3 regions of the Methylocystis bryophila genome follow, and region 2 is predicted to be linked to each of the others. Evidence: predicted binding sites of a transcription regulator. Region 2 holds the regulator's gene; each other region holds the start of a gene.

What was found. The regulator LexA, encoded in region 2, represses DNA repair genes until DNA is damaged. The targets are predictions, from matches to a motif close to TGTTCNNNNTGTGTTCNG.
Region 1: recA (recombinase RecA) is a predicted target of LexA. The motif match lies at 949-966, and genes of this name have one in related genera.
Region 3: QMG80_RS03075 (metallopeptidase family protein) is a predicted target of LexA. The motif match lies at 4,292-4,309, and genes of this name have one in related genera.

The regions. Positions count from the first base shown of each region.
Region 1 is NZ_AP027149.1:86,017-92,790, forward strand. It holds gene recA (recombinase RecA) at 1-864, opposite strand, end outside; gene QMG80_RS00415 (hypothetical protein) at 1,341-2,408, shown strand; gene QMG80_RS00420 (response regulator) at 2,507-2,908, shown strand; gene QMG80_RS00425 (DUF2865 domain-containing protein) at 2,986-3,912, shown strand; gene recO (DNA repair protein RecO) at 3,919-4,641, opposite strand; gene QMG80_RS00435 (DUF1737 domain-containing protein) at 4,781-4,987, opposite strand; gene hspQ (heat shock protein HspQ) at 5,190-5,522, shown strand; gene QMG80_RS00445 (glutathione S-transferase family protein) at 5,654-6,370, shown strand; gene QMG80_RS00450 (alpha/beta hydrolase) at 6,337-6,774, opposite strand, start outside.
Region 2 is NZ_AP027149.1:2,466,515-2,473,288, forward strand. It holds gene QMG80_RS11535 (outer membrane beta-barrel protein) at 1-173, opposite strand, end outside; gene QMG80_RS11540 (SDR family oxidoreductase) at 500-1,267, shown strand; gene QMG80_RS11545 (NADPH-dependent FMN reductase) at 1,324-1,875, shown strand; gene QMG80_RS11550 (restriction endonuclease) at 2,009-2,548, shown strand; gene lexA (transcriptional repressor LexA) at 2,793-3,500, shown strand; gene QMG80_RS11560 (hypothetical protein) at 3,529-4,449, opposite strand; gene QMG80_RS11565 (YhdP family protein) at 4,842-6,774, shown strand, end outside.
Region 3 is NZ_AP027149.1:662,179-668,952, forward strand. It holds gene fmt (methionyl-tRNA formyltransferase) at 1-666, shown strand, start outside; gene QMG80_RS03060 (hypothetical protein) at 839-1,951, shown strand; gene QMG80_RS03065 (VOC family protein) at 2,118-2,531, opposite strand; gene leuC (3-isopropylmalate dehydratase large subunit) at 2,734-4,152, shown strand; gene QMG80_RS03075 (metallopeptidase family protein) at 4,316-4,762, shown strand; gene dnaJ (molecular chaperone DnaJ) at 5,216-6,334, shown strand; gene QMG80_RS03085 (hypothetical protein) at 6,384-6,774, opposite strand, start outside.

The DNA.
Region 1 (6,774 bases), 2.2 Mb from region 2:
GAGATCCACGAGCTCCCCGACCTTCGAGATGCCCTCGCCATACATGATGTCGAACTCGACCTGCTTGAACGGCGGCGCCACCTTGTTCTTGACGACCTTCACGCGCGTCTGATTGCCCACCGCCTCGTCGCGGTCCTTGATCGCCCCGATCCGGCGAATGTCGAGCCGCACCGAGGCGTAGAACTTCAGCGCATTGCCGCCCGTCGTCGTCTCCGGCGAGCCATACATCACGCCGATCTTCATGCGGATCTGATTGATGAAAATCACGAGCGTGTTCGAGCGAGAGATCGAGGCGGTGAGCTTGCGCAGGGCCTGGCTCATCAGCCGCGCTTGCAGGCCCGGCTGCACCTCGCCCATCTCCCCCTCGATTTCCGCGCGCGGCGTCAGCGCCGCAACCGAGTCCACGACCAGCACGTCGACCGCCCCCGAGCGCACCAGCGTGTCCGTGATCTCCAGCGCCTGCTCGCCCGTGTCGGGCTGCGAGATCAGCAGCTCGTCGAGCTGCACCCCGAGCTTCTTGGCGTAGATGGGATCGAGCGCATGCTCGGCGTCGACGAAGGCGCAAACGCCGCCCGCCTTCTGCGCCTCGGCGATCACATGCAGCGTCAGCGTCGTCTTGCCCGAAGACTCCGGCCCGTAGATCTCGACGATGCGCCCGCGCGGCAGGCCGCCGACGCCGAGCGCGATGTCGAGCCCCAGCGAGCCTGTGGAGACGGTCTCGATCTCGACCGGCTTCTGGTTCTTGCCGAGGCGCATGATCGAGCCTTTGCCGAAGGCGCGCTCGATCTGCGAGAGCGCGGCGTCGAGCGCCTTGGTCTTGTCCACGGAGGTTCCTTCCACAAGGCGGAGATTGGCTGGGCTCACGGCGAAAAATCCTTCTGACATGGAGAACGCGGGCGGCGCAACGGCGGGCGGAAATCGAAAAAAAGCCCGGACCGTCGAGCGCATTGTGCATGCTTTGTTCTTTTTGACAAGCTCAGATTCTACTTTCGTTCACGACTTTCTCTCTCGGATCGGGGAGAAAGAAGTTGCGGCCGCATTCGAGCTCCTCCGACCGCCCGATCGCGTGAGCCGCGGGCAAGGCGGGGTTTCCGGCGCGACGAAAAAACGACGCCGGACCGACAGAGAGCAAAGCGAGGCCATGCGTCGCGTTGACACAGATCGCGGCGCAGGCGAAAGGGAGTCTGAGGTTCCCGATTCGAACGGCCTCGCCAGCCCTTAGGGGAGGCATCTTTGACCATTAGTTCAAGGCCCCCCGGAAACCTCGCCGCAAAGCGAAGACCCATCGAAGCACGCCGCCGCGAGAACGAAGCTTCCCGTCCCGCGAAAAGGAGCGACGCATGACCTTCCGTTCGAAAAGTCTCCATCTGTTCCATTTGCAACCGAGCCGCGCCGCGCTGGCCCTCGGCGTGACCGCCGCTCTGTTCCTGACGGGCTGCGGCGATACGAAGGACAAGCCCGGAGAAAAGGCGGCGGCGCCGCAAATGCCGGCGGCCCCCACCATTGCGACCGTCGGCAATGACGAAATCAAAGCCTATGAGCTCGCCAATGAGATGCGCCTCGCGGGCGTGCCGCTAGGCAAGGATAAAGAGAAGCCCGACGATCAGATCACGAAGCGCTTCGTGCGAGAGCTCGTGCAGCGAAAATATCTCGTGCAAAAGGCGCTGGCGGAAAAGCTCGACCGGGATCCGGGCTTCCTCGTCGAGGCGCAGCGCCAGCGCGAGCAATTGCTCGCAAGCCTGTATCTGCAGAGAGCGGTCGCCGACACATCTCTCTCGGGCTCGCGGATCGAGGCCTATCAGGCCGACCACCCGATGATGTTCGCCAAGCGCCAAGTCATTGAGATTGAGCAGATCGTCTTTCCGCTGAACGCCTCCACAAAGCAGATTCCGGAGGCGGCCAAGGACGCCAAAACGCTCGATCAGGTGCTGCAACTGCTAAAGAGCCACAACGTCCCGTTCAACCGCGGCGAAAGCGAGCTCGGCAGCGGCGAGATGCCGCCCGAAGCCTTCGACATGATGCAGAAAAAGGCCGCGGACAATGTGTTCTTCACGGCGCGCGGCGGATCGGGCGTGTTCTTCGTGGTGAAGGAAATCAAGCCGCAGCCTCTCACCGGCGAGCCGGCGGCGCAGCTTGCCAAGCGCATGCTCCTCAATGAGGTCGCTCGCGAGAAGGCCACCGAGAAGCCGCCGGCCGATCTGAAAGTGCGTTACGAAGGGGATCTCGAGCGGATCATGGCTCTGCCTGACGTCGCGCCGAAAGCGCCGCCGGCCGCGGAAGCGTCGGCAGCCGCCAGCGAAGCCCCGGCGGCGACAGCGGCGAGCAAGACTGCGCCAGCGGCCGCCTCGCCCACCCCGCCCGCGGCCACAAGCGGCGACGGCAAGGGGAAGGCGCCCTTGAAAAAGTAAGGCGCGGCGCAACGCGTCTCGTTGTGCTCGAAGAGCGGCGCCGAGGCCGTTGACTCGACGCCGCAGGACCTTCGGGGGAGGAGTCCGAACGATCGGCCATGGCAGAACCCATCGACTCGAGCCCTTCGAATCCCCAGACCGTCGGTCTGCAAGGATTGCGAATTCTGATTGTCGAAGACAACCCCTACATTGCGATCGCGCTCGAGGAGATGCTCACCGAGCAAGGCCTCGTCATCGCCGGCGTCGCCGGCGCTCTCGATGACGCCCTGCTGCTCGCCGCCTCGACCGCCCTCGATATCGCGTTGCTCGACGTGAATGTTGGCGACCGGAAGATCGATCCGGTCGCAGAAACGCTCGTCGCGCGCGGAAAGCCGTTCGTATTCGCTACGGGCTGCGGTCGAGCGGGGCTGCCTGAGGCCTTTCTCGATCGTCCGGTGGTCGAGAAACCGTTCTACATCGAGGAGATCCTGCAGTCCCTGCAAAATGCGCTCGATTCTTGATCGCAGCTTGAAACCAATCGGACGCGCGATAAGAAAGCACTCATTGAAGGCCGGCTCGCAAAACTGGACCTTGGCCGATGCCCACGCGTTTCCCTCCGCTCTGCCTCGCGCCAGCGCGCGCCGGCCTCTCGCGCCTCTTTCGTGGTCGCCAAAGGCTGTCGCTCCGTCTCGCAGGCCTCCTGGCGCTGCTCGCTCTGCTGGCGTTTGACGCGCCTCACAGCCGCGCCTGGGCTTTCTTCTTCGACGACTTCGGCGGCTCCGATTCCGGCTATGGGGATTACGGCTATCCGCGCGGGGGAGGCGGCGAGCATTGGGCGCATCGGCGACACCCGCGCAGATCGCGCGCCGCACGCCTGGGCGAGGGTCATGGGCGCCATTGGCTCGGCGCTTGGACGGTGGCCTCAGACCCTCAGAACCTCTCCTCCGTCTTGCATAAATCCGCCTATTCGGCGGCGCTCCCTCCCGGGGCGGCGTTCTCCACGCCACTCTTCACAAGAACCATTTGCGTGCGCGCCTGCGACGGCTATTCCTTCGGCAGAGCCGCGGCCTACGCCGGCTACAACGCCGCGTCGCGCGAGGCCGTCTGCAACGCGGCCTGCCCGGACGCCGAGACGAAGCTTTTCGTCTTGCCTCCCGGCGTCGAGGACGTCGACAAGGCGAAAGAGGCCCACCGCGGCGAGTCTTACGCGCAGCTGCTTGCAAAGTTCAGAGAACGCGACGCCAAGCCGGCGAGCTGCGGCTGCCACGTCGCCTCGAGCTCGAAGAACGACGCGAAGGCGCTGCTCTCCGACCCGACCTTGCGCCAAGGCGACATGGTGGTCACCGAAGAGGGCGTGCAGGTCTTCCTGGGGCGCGGCGCGCTCCCACACCGGACAAGCGAATTCCTCTCGCTCGCCCGCACGAACGCCGTCTCGCCCGCCTATCGCGGCGCGCTGACCGCGATAGATAAGATGGTGAAGCTTCGCCCCGCCCGCGCGCATAGCGAGCTCGACCGCCGACCCTGAGGCGGATCAGGCGGTGACGGCTTTGACGTAGAGTTCCCGCGCATGCGGCATCGGCGCGCCGCGCGGATCGAAGACGTCGCGACGCAGAAAATGGCCCGTGAGGCGGAAGGCCGCGGCAAGCTCCTCGCCGCTCGGCGTCGAAGCGCAGGGCTCGCCGCGCAGAAAGGCCGGAAAGGCCAAGAGCTTTGCTCGCCAGGGCGAGCCGGCCTCTCGCGAGACGGCGCGGCCGCTCTTCGGCGACACATAGACGAGATCGTCGCGCGCGCCGGTGAGCGCGCAAGTCTCGAGGTCGAGACCGAAGCCCAAGGCGCTCAGCAAAGCGATCTCGAAATGGGCGAGAAGCGCCGGCGCGCGTTCCTTGACCACGAGCACATCGGCGATCGCGCGCGCCATCTCGCAGATTTCGGGATGCGGATCGCGTTCCGGCAAGAGGCGCAGCAGCGCGCAGAGATGCCCGACGCCATGCAGCGCATGGCCGTGATCGATAAGCGCCGCCGCGCGCGTGCGCACCGGCTCGACGACGAAGACGCCGAGTTGGTCGGGGAGGCGGGCGCGCCAGACGGCGTCGACGTCATTGCCGGGTTGAAGCGCGACGCGGATGGATTTGCTCGCGCCGCCGCGCACCAAGCCGAGATGACGGCCATGCGCGCGCGTCATCAATTCGATGAGCGCCGACGTCTCGCCATGACGGCGCGCGCCGATGACGAAGCCTTCGTCCCGCCACTGCATGGGGCCGCCTACGCGTCTAGCTCAGGATATTCTGGTCAAGCGGCATTTATATACAATCCCGCATCTCCTTGCCGCGTCATCTAGCGCGAATTCCGCATAAGCTGACAGAATTTTGCGATTCGCCGGAACGCAGCGTGATCTAGAGTTCCGAGAGCTTCAGCTCAGGCGAATATTCGCGGCCCTCCAAATCTTTGGTCACGGCCTGGCCGCAGATCACGCGTCCGTTGGCCGTGTCGAAAGTCAGCGTCGGCGAGCCGTAGAGAGACCATCCGTCGCTGAGCGCCTGGGTCACGCGATGGCAGAACGATGCGTCGTCGGGGCCGGTTAGATAGCGATAGACTGTCAGGGTCTTTTGCGCCTTGGACATGTTTCTCCTCGCGCGAATCTGCTCCTGGCGGAAGATTATACGGATCGCCCCGAAAGCGTAAGGCGCAGGAGGCCCGAGCTTGGCCAAAGCTTCCGCTCTTCACGCGTCGACGCCGTTGACGGGCCGGGGCCTTCGCGTTACCAATTTCTTGAAGAAGGGGCCATAATCCACGTCGAGCGCCATGCCGATACACAGCATCGCCAAATTTGGGATCGGGCAGGTCGTGCGTCACCGCCGCTATCCGTTCCGCGGCGTCATCTACGATGTCGATCCCGTGTTCTCCAACACGGAGGAATGGTGGCTGTCGATCCCCGAGGAAGTCAGGCCGCGCAAGGATCAGCCCTTCTATCATCTGTTCGCCGAAAACGCCGACACCGAATATGTGGCTTATGTTTCCGAGCAGAATCTCGTGATCGACACCTCGGGCGACCCCGTGCGCCATCCGCAGGTCGAGGAAACCTTCACCCGCGCCGATGACGGCGTCTATCGGGTGCGAACGGGCAGCCGCCATTAGTGTCTTGGAGCTCGGCTAACATCTGAGGCAGCCGCGTCATCGCGAGCGTGGCGAAGCGATCCAAAAGGTGAACCAGCGTCACCGCTCGCTCCTGCGGTCGTGGCAGCAACCAATGTCAGGGCGCCGCCGAAATGATCACGCTCTACTGCTTCGGTCGCGGACCCGGCCTGCCGGATTTCAGCCCTTTTGTCATCAAGACGATGCTGCTCCTGAAGCTCGCCGGCCTCGACTATGTCGAGGACCGCTCCGGCCTTCAGCGCGCCCCAAAGGGCAAGCTTCCCTATATCGACGATGACGGCGTGATCGTCGCGGATTCGACATTCATCCGTTGGCACATCGAGAAGACTCGCGGCATTGATCTCGACCGGGGGCTCACCGCGGAGCAGCGCGCGATCGCCTGGGCCGCCGAAAAGATGTGCGAGGACCATCTCTACTGGATCGGCGTGCGCGGGCGGTGGCTCGACGACGCCAATTTCGCGCGCGGTCCCGCGAGGTTTTTCGATCGGGCGCCGGCTTTTGCGCGCCCCCTTCTGCGCCATGTCGTGCGCGGCAGGATTCGCAAGGCGCTCTACGCCCAGGGAACGGGCCGTTACACGGACGAAGAAGTGACGCAACTCGGGATTCGCGACGGCGAGACGCTCGCGACGCTCCTCGGCGACAAGCCCTATTTCTTCGGCGAGGAGCCCTGCGGCGCCGACGCGACTTTTTTCGCTTTCATCGCAGCGACCCTCGCGCCGAACTGGGAGTCGCCTCTGCGCGCGGCGGCGGAGAAAGCGCCCAACCTCGTCGCCTATCGCGATCGGATCCTGAAGACCTATTTCCCCGATATCGCTGAAGCGCGTGCGTAGGCCGCTCCGCTCGAGGCCTCGGCTTCGAGACGCTCCAGCGTTTGAGCGAGCTGCTCCAGGTCTTCGGGACGCGAGAGCCGATGATCGCCCTCCGCCACGAGCGTCACGACGACCGGATCGGCGGCGAGCTTCTCGGCGACACGAAAGGCGTGACGCCAGGGCACGGCCTCATCCCGAACGCCTTGCAGAATGCGCACCGGCGCATATGAGCGCATCTGCCCGCCGAGCAGCAGATGCCGGCGGCCCTCCTCGAGCAAGCGCCGCGTCAAGGGCGGGCTTCCGTCGCGCCCCGCAGGCCTTATGATCTCGCCGCTCCCTTCGTCGAGTTCGCGCCTCTCCGCTTCGGAGAGGGTCGGAAGGATCAGCTCCTCGGTGAAATCGACGGCCGGCGCGATCAGCACAAG
Region 2 (6,774 bases):
GAGCCCCAGCCATAACCGGCGTTGAGGCCCGCGTAAAAGCCTTGCCAGCGCGTGACCGGAACCGGCGCATAATAGTCGGCCGGCGCTTGGCGATAGGGCAGGTCGGCGGCGACGGCAGGGAGGGCTCCGAGCGCCAGGGGCGCCAACAGCGCCGCAAGAAACGCGTGTCTCATTTTGCTCAACTCCATGCTTTGTCTCCAGACGCGCTAGTCCTTGGGCGCGTCGCCCGGCTGAGCCGCAGCTCAGGGAACGAGGCTTCGATGTATAATCGTTCAGCTTAACGAGACCTTTCTGGAGCCGACTCTCATCGTTTGGTTAAAGTAACTATTTAGGAACTATGTAGTAAGAATTGTGTCGATAATGGGGTATATGGGCATGTATTCGTATTTATACTTTGTGCCGCCGCCGGGCGCCAGAATTTTTGGCTTGGTTTTCGGTTGATGATGGCTAATAAAGCGTCAATGTCGGCGAGGGCGCCGGCGGCGATTGCGGAGGATGGATGCAGGCGGCGGAGCAGAGCGGCCCGGTTCTCGTGACGGGGGCGGCGCGACGCATCGGCCTTGCGCTGGCTGAGGGTTTTGCGCGGGCCGGCCGGCCGGTCGTGCTGCACGCCTCTCCCCGATCGCAGGCGGCGGCGCGGGCCGCCGCCGAGAAGCTCGTGGCGCAAGGTTTCAGGGCCGAGGCTCTGGCCTGCGATCTCGCGCGCACAGGCGAGGCGCGCGAGCTGATCCCGCGCGCCGAGGCGCCTTTTGGACCGCTCGCGCTGCTCGTGAACAGCGCGGCGCTTTTTGAGCCCGATTCTGTGCAGAACTTCACGCCCGAGGCGCTCGAGCGGCATTTCGCGGTCAATCTTTTCGCGCCCGTGTTGCTCGGCCAGGCTTTTGCGGCCCGTTTGCCCGAGGGCGCCACGGGCGCCATCATCAACATGATTGATCAGCGGGCGCTTCGCCTCACCCCGCGCGACTTCACCTACACCCTCTCGAAATCCGCGCTGTGGACTGCAACCCGCACGATGGCGCAGGCTCTCGCCCCGCGCATCCGCGTCAACGCCATCGGACCCGGTCCGGCGCTGCCAAATCTCTATGCGGGCGAGGCGGGATTTGCGCGAGAGGCCGCCGGCGTCCCGTTGCAGCAGGCGATCACGCTCGAAAGCCTCGTTGATGCGGCGCTTTATCTGGCGCGAGCGCGGCACGTGACGGGCCAGATGATCGCGGTCGACAGCGGCCAGCACCTCGCCTGGCGCACGCCGGACGTCGAGGAAGACTGAGCCAGCACTACTTTAGGGAGGGGCCGCGGGGCCAACCCGAATAAGGGGCGATCATCATGAGCCAATTCTCGATTCTCGTTCTGATCGGCAGTCTTCGCCGCGATTCATACAACCGTAAGCTCGCGGGCGCCGTCGCGAAGCTCGCGCCGCCAGAATTCTCGTTCACGCAAGCGAAGATCGCCGATCTGCCGCTCTACAATCAGGATGACGACGCGGCGCAGGCAGACCCCGTGAAGCGTCTCAAGGGCGAGATCGCCGCCGCCGCTGGGCTGCTATTCGTCACGCCCGAATACAACCGCTCCATTCCCGGCGTGCTGAAGAATGCGATCGACCATGCCTCCCGCCCCTATGGGCAGAACGCTTTCGCGGGCAAGCCCACAGGGGTCATCGGGATCTCGGTCGGCGCGATCGGCACGGCCATCGCGCAGCAGCAATTGCGCAACGTGCTGGCCTATCTCGACGCGCCGACGCTCGGCCAGCCCGAGGTGTTTTTGCAGATGAAGGAAGGCCTGTTCGATGCAGCCGGCGACATCGGTGAGGGCAGCCGTTCTTTCCTGCAGGGCTGGATGGACCGATATGTCGCCTGGGTGAAAAAGCACGCGGGCTAGCTTGGCGCTTTCCCCAGGGATGCTCGCCAGGGCGCAATCGAAAGCTAACGCCTCCGGGTTTCAATGGCGGAGTTGTTCGCCGCGCCGATTCGCTCGCAAACGGGCGGGTCCCGGCCGCATTCGGTGAAGCTGCGTGAAGAGGGGGAATGAGGCGTCGCCCGAAAAGGGCAGGGAGAGAAGGCTCTGCCTTCTCTGGTTCGTCGTGTTCACCCTTCTCGCAGGCGGCTATTGGCCGAGCCGCCTCGGCCTCGCCTTTATGGCGCTCGCCTATCTCGGCGTTCTTCATCTTGCGATGCTCGTCTTTGACGAGGTGACCTCGCCGCAATTCCATGCGGACATGAGTCCGGAGGAGTTCGAGCGCTATTGCGCTTCGCTTCTGCGGGAGCGCAAATGGGACGCGCGCGTCACGCCGGCGAGCGGCGATCAGGGCGTGGACATCGTCGCCGACAAGCGCGGTCTGCGCATCGTCGTGCAGTGCAAGAAATATTCGAAGCCCGTCGGGAATCGCGCCGTGCAAGAAATCGTCGCCGGCATCGCCCACCGGGACGCGCAAAGGGGCGTCGTGGTCGCCACCGCCGGCTACACGGCCTCGGCCATAAAGCTTGCGGCCTCCAATGAGGTCCTGCTGCTCCATCACTCGGAGCTCCACAGGATTGATAGGCTGCTGCGGTGACGGCGCCGCCAGCGTTTGCCTTTGCGAGATTCTCGCGAGCGCTCAACCCGCGTCGCTTCCGCGCGGAAGGGCTGATCTGGCCGTTGGCGGATTTCAGCAGGGGATGCGGCGACTCATCCGGCTCATTATGCAATTGCGGAACGCAGCGCGAACGGTTATGCTTCGTTCATGATTTGTTTATGGAGGCCGGTTATGCGGAGCGGACGGCGGCGTCACGCTTCGCCGCCTCTGGGGGCCAAACGCAATGCTCACGAGAAAACAGAGCGATCTTCTGCGCTTCATCCATGAGCGTTTGAAGGAGACTGGCGTTCCGCCTTCATTCGACGAAATGAAGGACGCGCTCGATCTGCGCTCGAAGTCGGGGATCCATCGGCTGATCTTGGCGCTCGAGGAGCGCGGCTTCATCCGCAGGCTTCCCAACCGCGCCCGCGCCCTCGAGGTGCTGCGGCTGCCCGAATCGGCGACGCCGCAGAGCGCCATCCGCGCCAAGAAGTTCTCGCCGAGCGTCATCGAAGGGAATCTCGGCCGGGTGCGCGCCTTGCAGGAACGCGAGGATGAGGAGGCGGAGGTGAACGTCGCGATCCCCGTCATGGGCCGAATCGCCGCCGGCACGCCGATCTCCGCCATTCAGTCGCGCAGCCACACGATCAGCCTGCCGCCCGATCTCCTGAGCTCGGGAGAGCATTTTGCGCTCGAGGTGCGCGGCGATTCAATGATCGAGGCGGGCATTCTCGACGGCGACACAGTCGTCATTCGCAAGCAGGAGCAGGCGGAGACCGGCGACATCGTCGTCGCGCTGATCGACGACGAGGAGGCGACGTTGAAGCGACTGCGCAAGCGCGGCGCCTCGATCGCGCTCGAAGCCGCCAATCCCGCCTATGAAACGCGCATCTTCGGCCCTGATCGCGTCCGCATTCAGGGCAAGCTCGTGAGCCTGTTACGAAAATATTGAAGCGAAGGGGGGGGCGCTCAAATCGGCCCTACTCGCGCGTGGCGCGCAAGACGTTTCTCGTGAAGGCCGGTCCGATGCGGTTGTCGACGATTTCCTCGGCGTAGGTCGCGGAGCCGTCGTCGAGCGAGAGGCGCACCGTCGTCGTGATCGTCAGGCTGGCGCGCGAATATTCGGCGAGCGTTTCCGCGGAAGCTTCGGGGCGCCTGGCCGCGAGCTCCTTTGTCTCGCGGTCGATGACCTCCCGCCAGGCTTCGGTCAAGGCGTTGGAGTCGAAGACCTTGGTCGAGGTGAAGGTGACGAAGCCGTGGGCTTCGTCCTTGTCGTAGCGCGTTGTGAGCTTGATGGGCACGCTGGCCCCGTTGCTGTGGCCTTCAGCGTTGGCGGTCTGGGGCATGCCGAGATCGGCTTCGCGTTCTTCGGGTGTCTGCGCTTCGGCGAAAAGGCGGGCCGCTGGCGCGATCACATCCATCGGGAAGAGGGAGCCCGGCTGCAACCGCGGCAGGAGGGACTGCAGCCGTTCCTTGGCGGGGTCGTCGCTTTTCAGCCCCTCGATGCGCGTCTCGACGGCCTTGCGCATCGCGTCGAGATTGTCGATCTTCTTCGCCGCGCCGCGCGGATCGGTCTCGACCTCGATCATGTCGGCGCCGAAGGCCTGGATGCGGTCACGAAAGATCTCGGTGAGACTGGGCTGTCCCGGCGGCGGTTCCTTGGGCGTGAGCCGCCAGCGCATCTTGAAGCCGCTGAGCGTGGGTTCGAGCACGGTCAGGCTGTTGGTGAACTCTCCCCGCACGCTTTTCTCGCCGGCCCTCGTCAGACCGTGCGAATCGGCGCTTGTCTCGATCTCGACGCGGTAGACGCGCTCCACGCCGATCTTGGGGCGATAGGCCGGAAGGCGCGTCGTCAGCTCCACGGCCAAGGCTGAATGCCCGCCGGCAAGGGCGAGCGCCACGAGAGAGAATCCCGCCAAACTTGAGAGGCTTTTGCGATGGAAGTCCGCTCGAGCGCCTTGATTCTGGCGCGCCTTCCCGCCCCCTGCGCAGCTGCGTTCGAGGGACAGACGCGCGAGGAGGGCGTAGCAGCTTCTTCTGGGGAGCTTGACCATATTCTCATTCGGACGTCGGGCCGCCGCCTTCAGACCTATCCCATTCAGCGCGCGGACGCTACAAGCGGGGGCGGCCTTCGGCGGAAGACGAAACGCCGCGACTGGCGCGTTTTTTCATTTGGGCGCCTTGGTTTCGGCCAAGCGCGCGGCCATGATGGGGATCGGGGAGAGCTCCGGCGGTGGCGTCCCGGACGAATCGGGGCGCAGCCCGCAACGCGCGGGGAACGAAGGCGGCTTTTTTGAGCGAGAACGACGCCGCGGACCATGAATTCCGTCGCAGAGGCATCTGCGCCCTCTGCGACGCGTTGCCCACGCCGCGTCTTTCGCACGGGCTCCGCCGAACGGCGCGCTTTTACTGCGGCGTCGGGCTCCTCATCGTGCTCCTGATGAGCCTCGGGGTCGGCGCTTTCCTGTTCTCGCTGGCGCGCGGTCCGATCGCTCTTTCCTGGCTCGCGCCGGTCATCGTCGAGTCGCTCGATGAACTCTACGGCCGACGCTACGAGTTTGGCCTGAGGAATGTGGCGCTCGCCGACACGTCGCATGGACCGACGCTCTTCGCGGAAGGACTCACGGTCAAATCCGCGGGTCGGACCGTGGTCGCCGCCCCGCGTGCGGAATTCTCCGTCGATTTCCTGGGCCTTCTTGCCGGCCGCGTGACGCCGAAGAGGATCGAGGCGCTCGACCTCGAGTTGCGACTCGTCATGCTTCCCGACGGCTCGCTCACGATCTCGGCCGGCGCCGATCCCAAGGAGGCCGTCGTGATCGGGCCGGCGGCCGCGAAGCCCACCCCCGCAGAGGCGGCGGGGCCGCACCCGAGGCTCCTGCATTTCGCCGGCGCGGCTGTTCGTGGGCTTCTGGATTTTGCGACCAACCCGGAGAGCGCCATAGGCGGCGTCGACCATGTTGGAGTCGTGCATGGACGGCTCGTCATCGACGACCGCGCGCTCGGCCGCACGATCCGTTACTCCGACCTGACTTTGATCGTGCAACGAGAGGCCGGCGGCTCGAAATTCGAGCTCGCCGCGACCGGCGCGGCCCGCCGCTGGTCTCTGGTCGGGACCACCCACGGGGCGCCGGGCACGCAGCGCGAGTTCGAAGCCCGGGCGCAGGAGTTCACGATCGACGAGCTGACTCTGCTCAGCGGTTGGCGCAACCAGCAATTCGACACCGACGCTGCGCTTTCGGCGCATCTGCATTTCGCGCTAGACGCCGGGGATCATGTCATCGACGCCTCGGGCGGCTTCCTTGTCGGCCCCGGCTATTTCCGCCTCGACGAGCCCGATTACGAGCCGATACTGATCGAGCAGGCCTTGGGCGAGGCCCGATGGGATCGGAAGAACCGGCAGTTTCTTTTTCCGGTGCTGAAGCTCAAGACGAAGGAGGTCGAACTCGTCGGCGAGGGGACGCTCGCGCCGCCCGCTCCGCTCGACGCCCTCGCCCAATCGGCGGCGGATCGGGGCGATGTCTGGAGGGGCTCGGCCCACTTGGCCAAACCTGCGAAGTTCGCGCCTGAACGTCCCGGCGAAGAGCCGCTGCTTATCGACCGCGGCGCGCTACGCTTCAGCTTCCAACCGGCCGCGAAAAAGATCTTCATCGAACGCTTCGAGGCCTCGGGACCGCAGCTCGACGGAACCGGCGCCCTCGCTTTCGACTGGATCAACGGGCGGCACCTCGTCTTTAATCTGACGCTGAACAACACCGACGTGACTGCCGCGGCGCGCTTGACGCCGACCCATGTCGGGGCGCCGGCGCGACTTTGGCTGCTCGAGCATGTGACGGCTGGAGCCTTCAAGCACGCGGAGCTGCACAGCGACTTGTCGGAGGCTGATTTCGTCGCGATGCGCTATGAGCAGCCGGCGCCCGACGCTGCACTCCAGGGCGAGGGCGACATCGTCAATGGCGAGTTGATCAACGTCATGCCGGATTTACCGGCGATCCGCGGAATCTCCGCGCATTTGCGCCTGACGGGACGCACGGTCGTCGTGGATCGAGCCAGCGGCGTGATGGACACGGCGCATGAGCGTCGGCTGACGTTGAGCGAAGGCTCCTTCGTCATTCCCGACAACGCGCCGGTGCCCGCGCCAGCGACGTTAGAGCTGCGCTTTGCCGGCAGCGTCGAGGCTGTCTCCGAGATCCTGACGCTGCCGTCGCTCGCGCGATATTCGGCGATGC
Region 3 (6,774 bases), 1.8 Mb from region 2:
GGGCTGATTCTGCCGCGCGAGATCCTCAATGCGCCGAAATACGGCTGCCTCAATCTGCACGGCTCTCTATTGCCGCGCTGGCGCGGCGCGGCGCCGATCCAGCGCGCGATCATGGCGGGCGACGCAGAAAGCGGCGTCGGCGTGATGCGCATGGAGGAAGGGCTCGACACCGGCCCCGTGGCGACGCAAGCGCGCGTGGCGATTCCCCAGGACATGACGGCGGGCGAGCTGCATGACGCGCTCGCCCAGGCCGGCGCGCCGCTAATGGCCGACGCGCTGGAGGCGCTCCAGCAGGGGACGCTCATCTTCACGCCGCAGGACGACGCCCGCGCGGTCTATGCGGCGAAGATCGAGAAAGGCGAAGCGCGTATCGACTGGCGGCGGTCCGCGAAAGACTTGCATAATCTCGTTCGCGGCCTCGCGCCATTTCCCGGAGCCTTTTTCGAAGCCGACCTCGGCCAGGGCCTGGATCGGGTCAAGGTTTTGAAGACGCGAGTCGAGGCGGCGAAGGGTGAGCCGGGAGAAGCGCTCGACGACGAAGGGCTCATCGCTTGCGGCGACGGCGCCTTGCGTCTCCTGCGCGTGCAGCGCTCCGGCAAAGGCCCGATGGATTTTGCTGAATTCGCGCGCGGGCGCAGCCTCTCGCGCGGCGCGCGGCTGGCGTAGCGCGCGCCAAAGAAGCGCAAAGCGGCCTTTGAAAAAGAGCAGTTTCGATCAGAGAGATTGCGAGCGCATTCGATTGCGTGTCTCCTGAACGGCGCTTTGCCAAGCCGCATCGCCACTAACGTGGAGAGGCCTATATGCTGCGACGCGGCAATCCGATTTTCAGGAGATGAGAATGTTGCAAGTAGACTTCACCTCGCCCCTCTCTATCTTCGAAATTCCGCCTGACTTCGTCGAGCCCGCCTTGCGTATCCTTCGCTTGTCGAACGCTGCGCTCGACGCCTATTTTTACGACGTCGGCGTGCTGATGACAGAGCTCTTATGGCGAGGAGAGCTTGTCTGGACCGCGCCCGCGCCCGTGCTGTTGGCGCTCGGCATGCCGGAGGCGCCGCTTGCAATTGAAGCAGCGGGTCTTGGCGTGCTCGACCTCGGCGCCTTGAGCAATCCAGAAGGCTGCATACTCGTGGTCGACTCTGCGAAGGCGCCCTTCGTCACGCGCTTCGATCGCGTCGACGATTTCATCGTCTGGCTGAGAAGCGCCGGAACCGATGTCAGAACCGTCACCATCACCGGCGTCGGCAGCTCGGCGCTGGGCTCGGCGGCATTCGCATGGAACGCCTCGATGGCGCTTGGCCAGCGCGTCGCGGCGATCGTGCCCGGCTACGGCGTCGCCGACGTCATCTGCCAGGGGCTCGGCGGCTGGTATGGATTCGGCGTCCTGGGCTGGCTCGAAGGCTTGGCGCATCGATGGGTCGCCATCGCTTCGCCTCTCGTCGCATGCTTGGGCAAGAACCTCGTACAGACCTTGCCGGACGCGCATCAGGGAGGCGCTGGCGCCGAGGCTTTTCTCACCGGCAACCCTGCTTCCGACGTGCTGCACGCCTTGCTGAACCACGCGCCGCAGATCTCAGTGCTGCTCGGCCACAGCAAGGGCGCTCTCGTCATCGAAAACGCAGTGCGCGCGGTCGATCCGAGCGTCTCCTCTCGGCTATGGGTGACAACCTTCGGCTGCCCCATCTCGGAGACGGCGCCGGTCAAGCGCTACATACAGTTCTTGGGGAATTTCGACGGCCTCGGCCTGCTGAATTCCTGGGGGCGTCTTCCCGAGATATGGATCCCCACAGACCACAGCACCAACACCGCGATCCCCTTCAGCATGCCCGTCGCAATTCTTTCCCGCCTCGCGCTGGCGTGTGAGGAAGCCTCGAGAACGTCGAAGCTCGCCGCCATTTCCAGCCTCCCGGCTTCCCAAAAGCGCATTGCGAGCGTCGTTTCCGGGGCGCGCTAGATCTCAGGCGGAAAGGCCGCAGAAAACGTGATCGATTCTAAAAGTTCAGCGCGCAATGCGGAAAACCATTGAATCCCCGCCCCGCCCTCATCCTTCGAGACGGCTCCTACGGAGCCTCCTCTGGACGAGGACTCGCGGGCAGGCGGCTTCACCCGATCGGCGCGGTTCATTTCTTCTTTTCGAGCGGCGCGTTCAAGATCCAGCGATGCCCGAAAGGGTCGCGTATCGACGCATAGCGTGTCCCCCAGAAAGTATTCGTCGGCTGAGTCTCGATCTTGGCGCCCAGAGACGAAGCGCGGGCGCAGACGTCGTCCACCTCTTTCGGCTCGTCATATTCCACGCTCACCGACATGGTCACCTGCTCGCCCGGCATTGGCGAGCGCGACTGGCCAAGCTCCAGAAAGGCGTCGGAGAGCATCACGGAGCCGCCGTTGATCAATAATTCGCAATGGGCGATGCGCAACCCGTCGAGGGAGGGCATTAGCGCCCTTTGCTTCGCCCCGAAGGCCGCCGTGTAAAACGCGATCGCCGCCGCCGCCGGCGTGACGGTGAGATAGGGAGCGATCCTAGGGCGGGTCATCTGGCGATTTTCCTCCTCTCGACTGAAACGCTCATGGCGCCCCTGGCGCCGCCGTCTTTCGCTTAGCTCGGCCCGAGGTTTTTGTCTTCCCCTCTTAACCGAGGGCGGTAGGCGGCCGAGAGGCTTTGCGAAATCGCTCCGGGCGCGTAAATAGCCTTCCAGACGAGGGCGTAGACGCCAGCCTGAGGAGAATTCTCACAAAATGTCAAAGAGTTCCAGCGCGCCGCGCACGATGTACGACAAGATCTTCGACGATCACGTCGTCGATCGCCAGGAAGACGGCGCCTGCCTTCTGTACATCGACCGCCATCTCGTTCACGAGGTCACGAGCCCGCAGGCCTTCGAGGGGCTGCGCACAAGCGGCAGGAAGCTGCGCTCGCCGCAGCGCACCCTCGCGGTCGTCGATCATAATGTGCCGACCACCGATCGCTCGCAGCCGATCGAGGATCCCGAAAGCCGCGCGCAGGTGGCGCAGCTTGCGGCGAATGCGAGCGAGTTCGGAGTCGAATATTACAATGAGCATGATCGCCGCCAGGGAGTCGTGCACATCGTCGGCCCCGAGCAGGGCTTCACCCTCCCTGGAACGACCATCGTCTGCGGCGACAGCCACACGTCGACGCACGGCGCCTTCGGCGCGCTCGCGCATGGCATTGGCACGTCGGAAGTCGAGCATGTGCTCGCGACTCAAACGCTCATCCAGAAGAAGGCCGCGAACATGCTGGTGCGTGTGGACGGCAAGCTCGCGCCCGGCGCGACCGCGAAGGACATCGTGCTCGCGATCATCGGCAAGATCGGCACGGCGGGCGGCACCGGGCATGTGATCGAATATGCCGGCGAGGCGATCCGCGACCTCTCGATGGAAGGCCGCATGACCGTCTGCAACATGTCGATCGAGGCGGGCGCCAGGGCCGGCATGGTCGCGCCGGACGAGAAGACCTTCGACTATCTCAAGGATCGGCCAAAGGCGCCGAAAGGAGCCGAATTCGACGCCGCGCGACGCTACTGGGAATCCTTGGCGAGCGACGAGGACGCGCATTTCGATCAGATCGTCACGCTCGACGCCGCGAATTTGCCTCCGATCCTCACTTGGGGCACGAGCCCCGAGGACGTGATCGCGATCGACGGCCGCGTGCCGACGCCAGACGACGCCGCCAGCCCCGGCAAGCGGGCCGCGATCCTGCGCGCGCTCGCCTATATGGGCCTCAGCGGCGGGGAGAAGCCCACGGAGATCGAGATCGACCGCGTCTTCATCGGTTCCTGCACGAATGGGCGGATCGAGGATTTGCGCGCCGCCGCGGAGATCGCGCGTGGCAAGCGTGTCAACGCGCGCGTCGCGGCGATGGTCGTGCCGGGCTCGGGACTGGTCAAGGCGCAGGCCGAGGCCGAGGGTCTCGACAAGATCTTCATCGACGCGGGCTTTGAATGGCGTGAGCCGGGCTGCTCCATGTGCCTCGCGATGAACCCCGATCGACTTGAGCCCGGCGAGCGATGCGCCTCGACGTCGAACCGCAATTTCGAGGGCCGGCAGGGCTTCAAAGGCCGCACCCACCTTGTCTCGCCGACGATGGCCGCGGCCGCCGCGATCGCCGGCCGCTTCGTCGACGTGCGGGAGTGGCTATGATGGGTCCCCTCCCCGGCCCTCCCCCGCATAGGGCGTCTTTAGACGCCCGTCTTATGACGGGCTGTGGCGGGAGAGGGGGTAGACTCGGGGATTTATCGAGACCGCTGATCGTTAGGGTCCGCTCTCCCGCTTGCGGGGGAGGGACAGGGAGGGAACACGCCCCATGACCGAGCCAAGCCCGGAACTGCCTTTCGCGGCGCTCAAGGCGCCGACGCTCGACGACATCGAAACGCTCGCGCGCGTCGCTTTCGCGAGCCTTCCTTCGCGCTTCACGGCCCCTTGCGAAGGGCTCGTCATCAGAGTCGAGGATTTTCCCGACGATGAGACGCTGGACGAGATGGAGTGCGAGAGCGAGTACGATCTGCTCGGCCTCTTTCGCGGAGCGGGGCTCACGCAAAGAGAGCATCTCGCGGAGACGGGCGACCAGCCCAATCTCGTTTGGCTCTATCGGCGTCCGATCATCGACTTTTGGGCGGATGGCGAGGAGACGCTGGCCGATATCGTCACGCACGTGCTTGTCCATGAGATCGGCCACCACTTCGGTTTCTCGGACGAGGACATGGAGGAGATCGAAGGGCGCGCGAGCCGGAACGCTTCGCCTGAAGATTGACGAGTCCTGCGGTTAGATTTTCGCTAGCGCGTTTCCCGCTCGAACGGAATCGTTCGAGCGATAAGGAATCGCGCCAATTCAAAAGTTTGGAGCATGTCCTGACGGGAAAACCGCTTCGCACTTTTCCGGGACATGCCCTAGGCGGCGCGGTTTCCGAGCGCGCGGCTTCTCTTCCAAATTTCTCGCATCGCGCTCTCATGCGAAGCTTCTCCGGTCGGCCGATGGCGGCGCGGCGCGGTTGACGCTTGTGGCATGGGACTCGCTGGACGCAGAGCCCTGCGCGTCAGGCAGGAGACGACGCCGCCGAGCCCGCTCTGGCGTTCGACTTGCTTAATCCTTACATCGGGCCTGCTGACAGACTGGCGAAACCTGCTATACCGCCGCCGTCTTCATAAATGCTGCGAGCGTGCCTTCAAAGCCCCGCGCGGGCGCAGGGATCAGACAACGACGGACATGGCCAAGCGCGACTATTACGAGACCCTCGGCGTTACGCGGACCGCGACGGAAGTCGAGATGAAAATCGCCTTCCGCAAGGCGGCCATGGAATGCCACCCCGACCGCAATCCCGGGGACAAGGCGGCCGAGGCGCGCTTCAAGGAGATCAACGAGGCCTATCAAGCGCTCTCCGATCCGCAGAAGCGGGCGGCCTATGATCGTTTTGGCCACTCCGCTTTCGAGCAAGGCGGCGGCATGGGCGGCTTCTCGGCCGAGGGCTTCGGCTCGATGGCCGATATTTTCGAAGACCTTTTCGGCGACGTGATGGGTCGGCGCGGCGGTCGCTCCGGCGGCCGCGAGCGCGGCTCGGATCTGCGCTACAATATGGAGATCACGCTCGAGGAGGCTTACACCGGCAAGACGGCGACGTTGAAGCTGCCCACCTCGACCACATGCGACGCCTGCGGCGGCTCCGGCGCGAAAAAGGGCTCCAAGCCCAAGACCTGCGCCACCTGCGCGGGGCATGGGCGCGTGCGCGCCCAGCAGGGCTTCTTCGCAATCGAACGCACCTGCCCGGCCTGCCAGGGCCGCGGCGAGATCATCGAGCAGCCCTGTCCCGCCTGCGCCGGCTCGGGACGCAAGACCTTGGAGCGCACGCTCTCCGTGAACATCCCGGCCGGCGTCGAGGACGGCACGCGCATCCGTCTTGCAGGCGAAGGCGAGGCGGGGCTGCGCGGCGGCCCCTCGGGGGATCTCTACATCTTCCTCTCGATCAAGCCGCACAGCTTCTTCCAGCGCGACGGCGCCGATCTCTATTGTCGCGTGCCCATATCAATGGTCCGCGCGGCGATCGGCGGCGAGATCGTCGTGCATGCGATCGACGGCTCCGAATGCAAGCTGAAGATCCCGGAGGGCGCGCAGTCGGGGCGCCAGCTCAAGATCAAGGGCAAGGGCATGCCGGTGCTGCGGGGGCGCGACCAGGGCGATCTGCATGTGCAGCTCAGCGTCGAGACGCCGCAAAGCCTGACCAAGCGCCAGCGCGAGCTTTTGATGGAGTTCGAGAAGGAATCCTCGCACCACACCCATCCCGAATCGACCGGGTTTTTCGCGAGAATGAAGGAATTGCTTGGAAAATAGGGGGCGAAGGACTGCGAACCTGTCTTGCGATTACTTCCGAAAGGCGGGTTTAGGCTAAATCGGGTCTATTTTCTCTGTAGTCGTGGAATTTTCTGACTTCGCGGAAGATGCGAACCTGCGGTCGATAGCGACGCAATGATTCGAAGAACGCGAGCTTGCTGTCTCTGCCGGAAAGGAGAAGCCAGATACGCCCGCCGCGCATCCACTGCAATTCGACGACGCCAGGTCCTTCCGCGCTGAGCGAGGTCAGCCCTTCGATTTCGGAAGGCGAGCCATAGGTTCTCCAGAAGACGGCGATGGGCCATATCCACGGCGTCTGCCGTGGCGCCCACAAACCCGGCAGCCGCCGCGGCGCCGACACCCAGTCGACTGAGATTCGTACTCCCATATACTCGGCAATGAAAGCTTGCGTTGCATAAAGAAAGAGCAGTAGCGCCGGG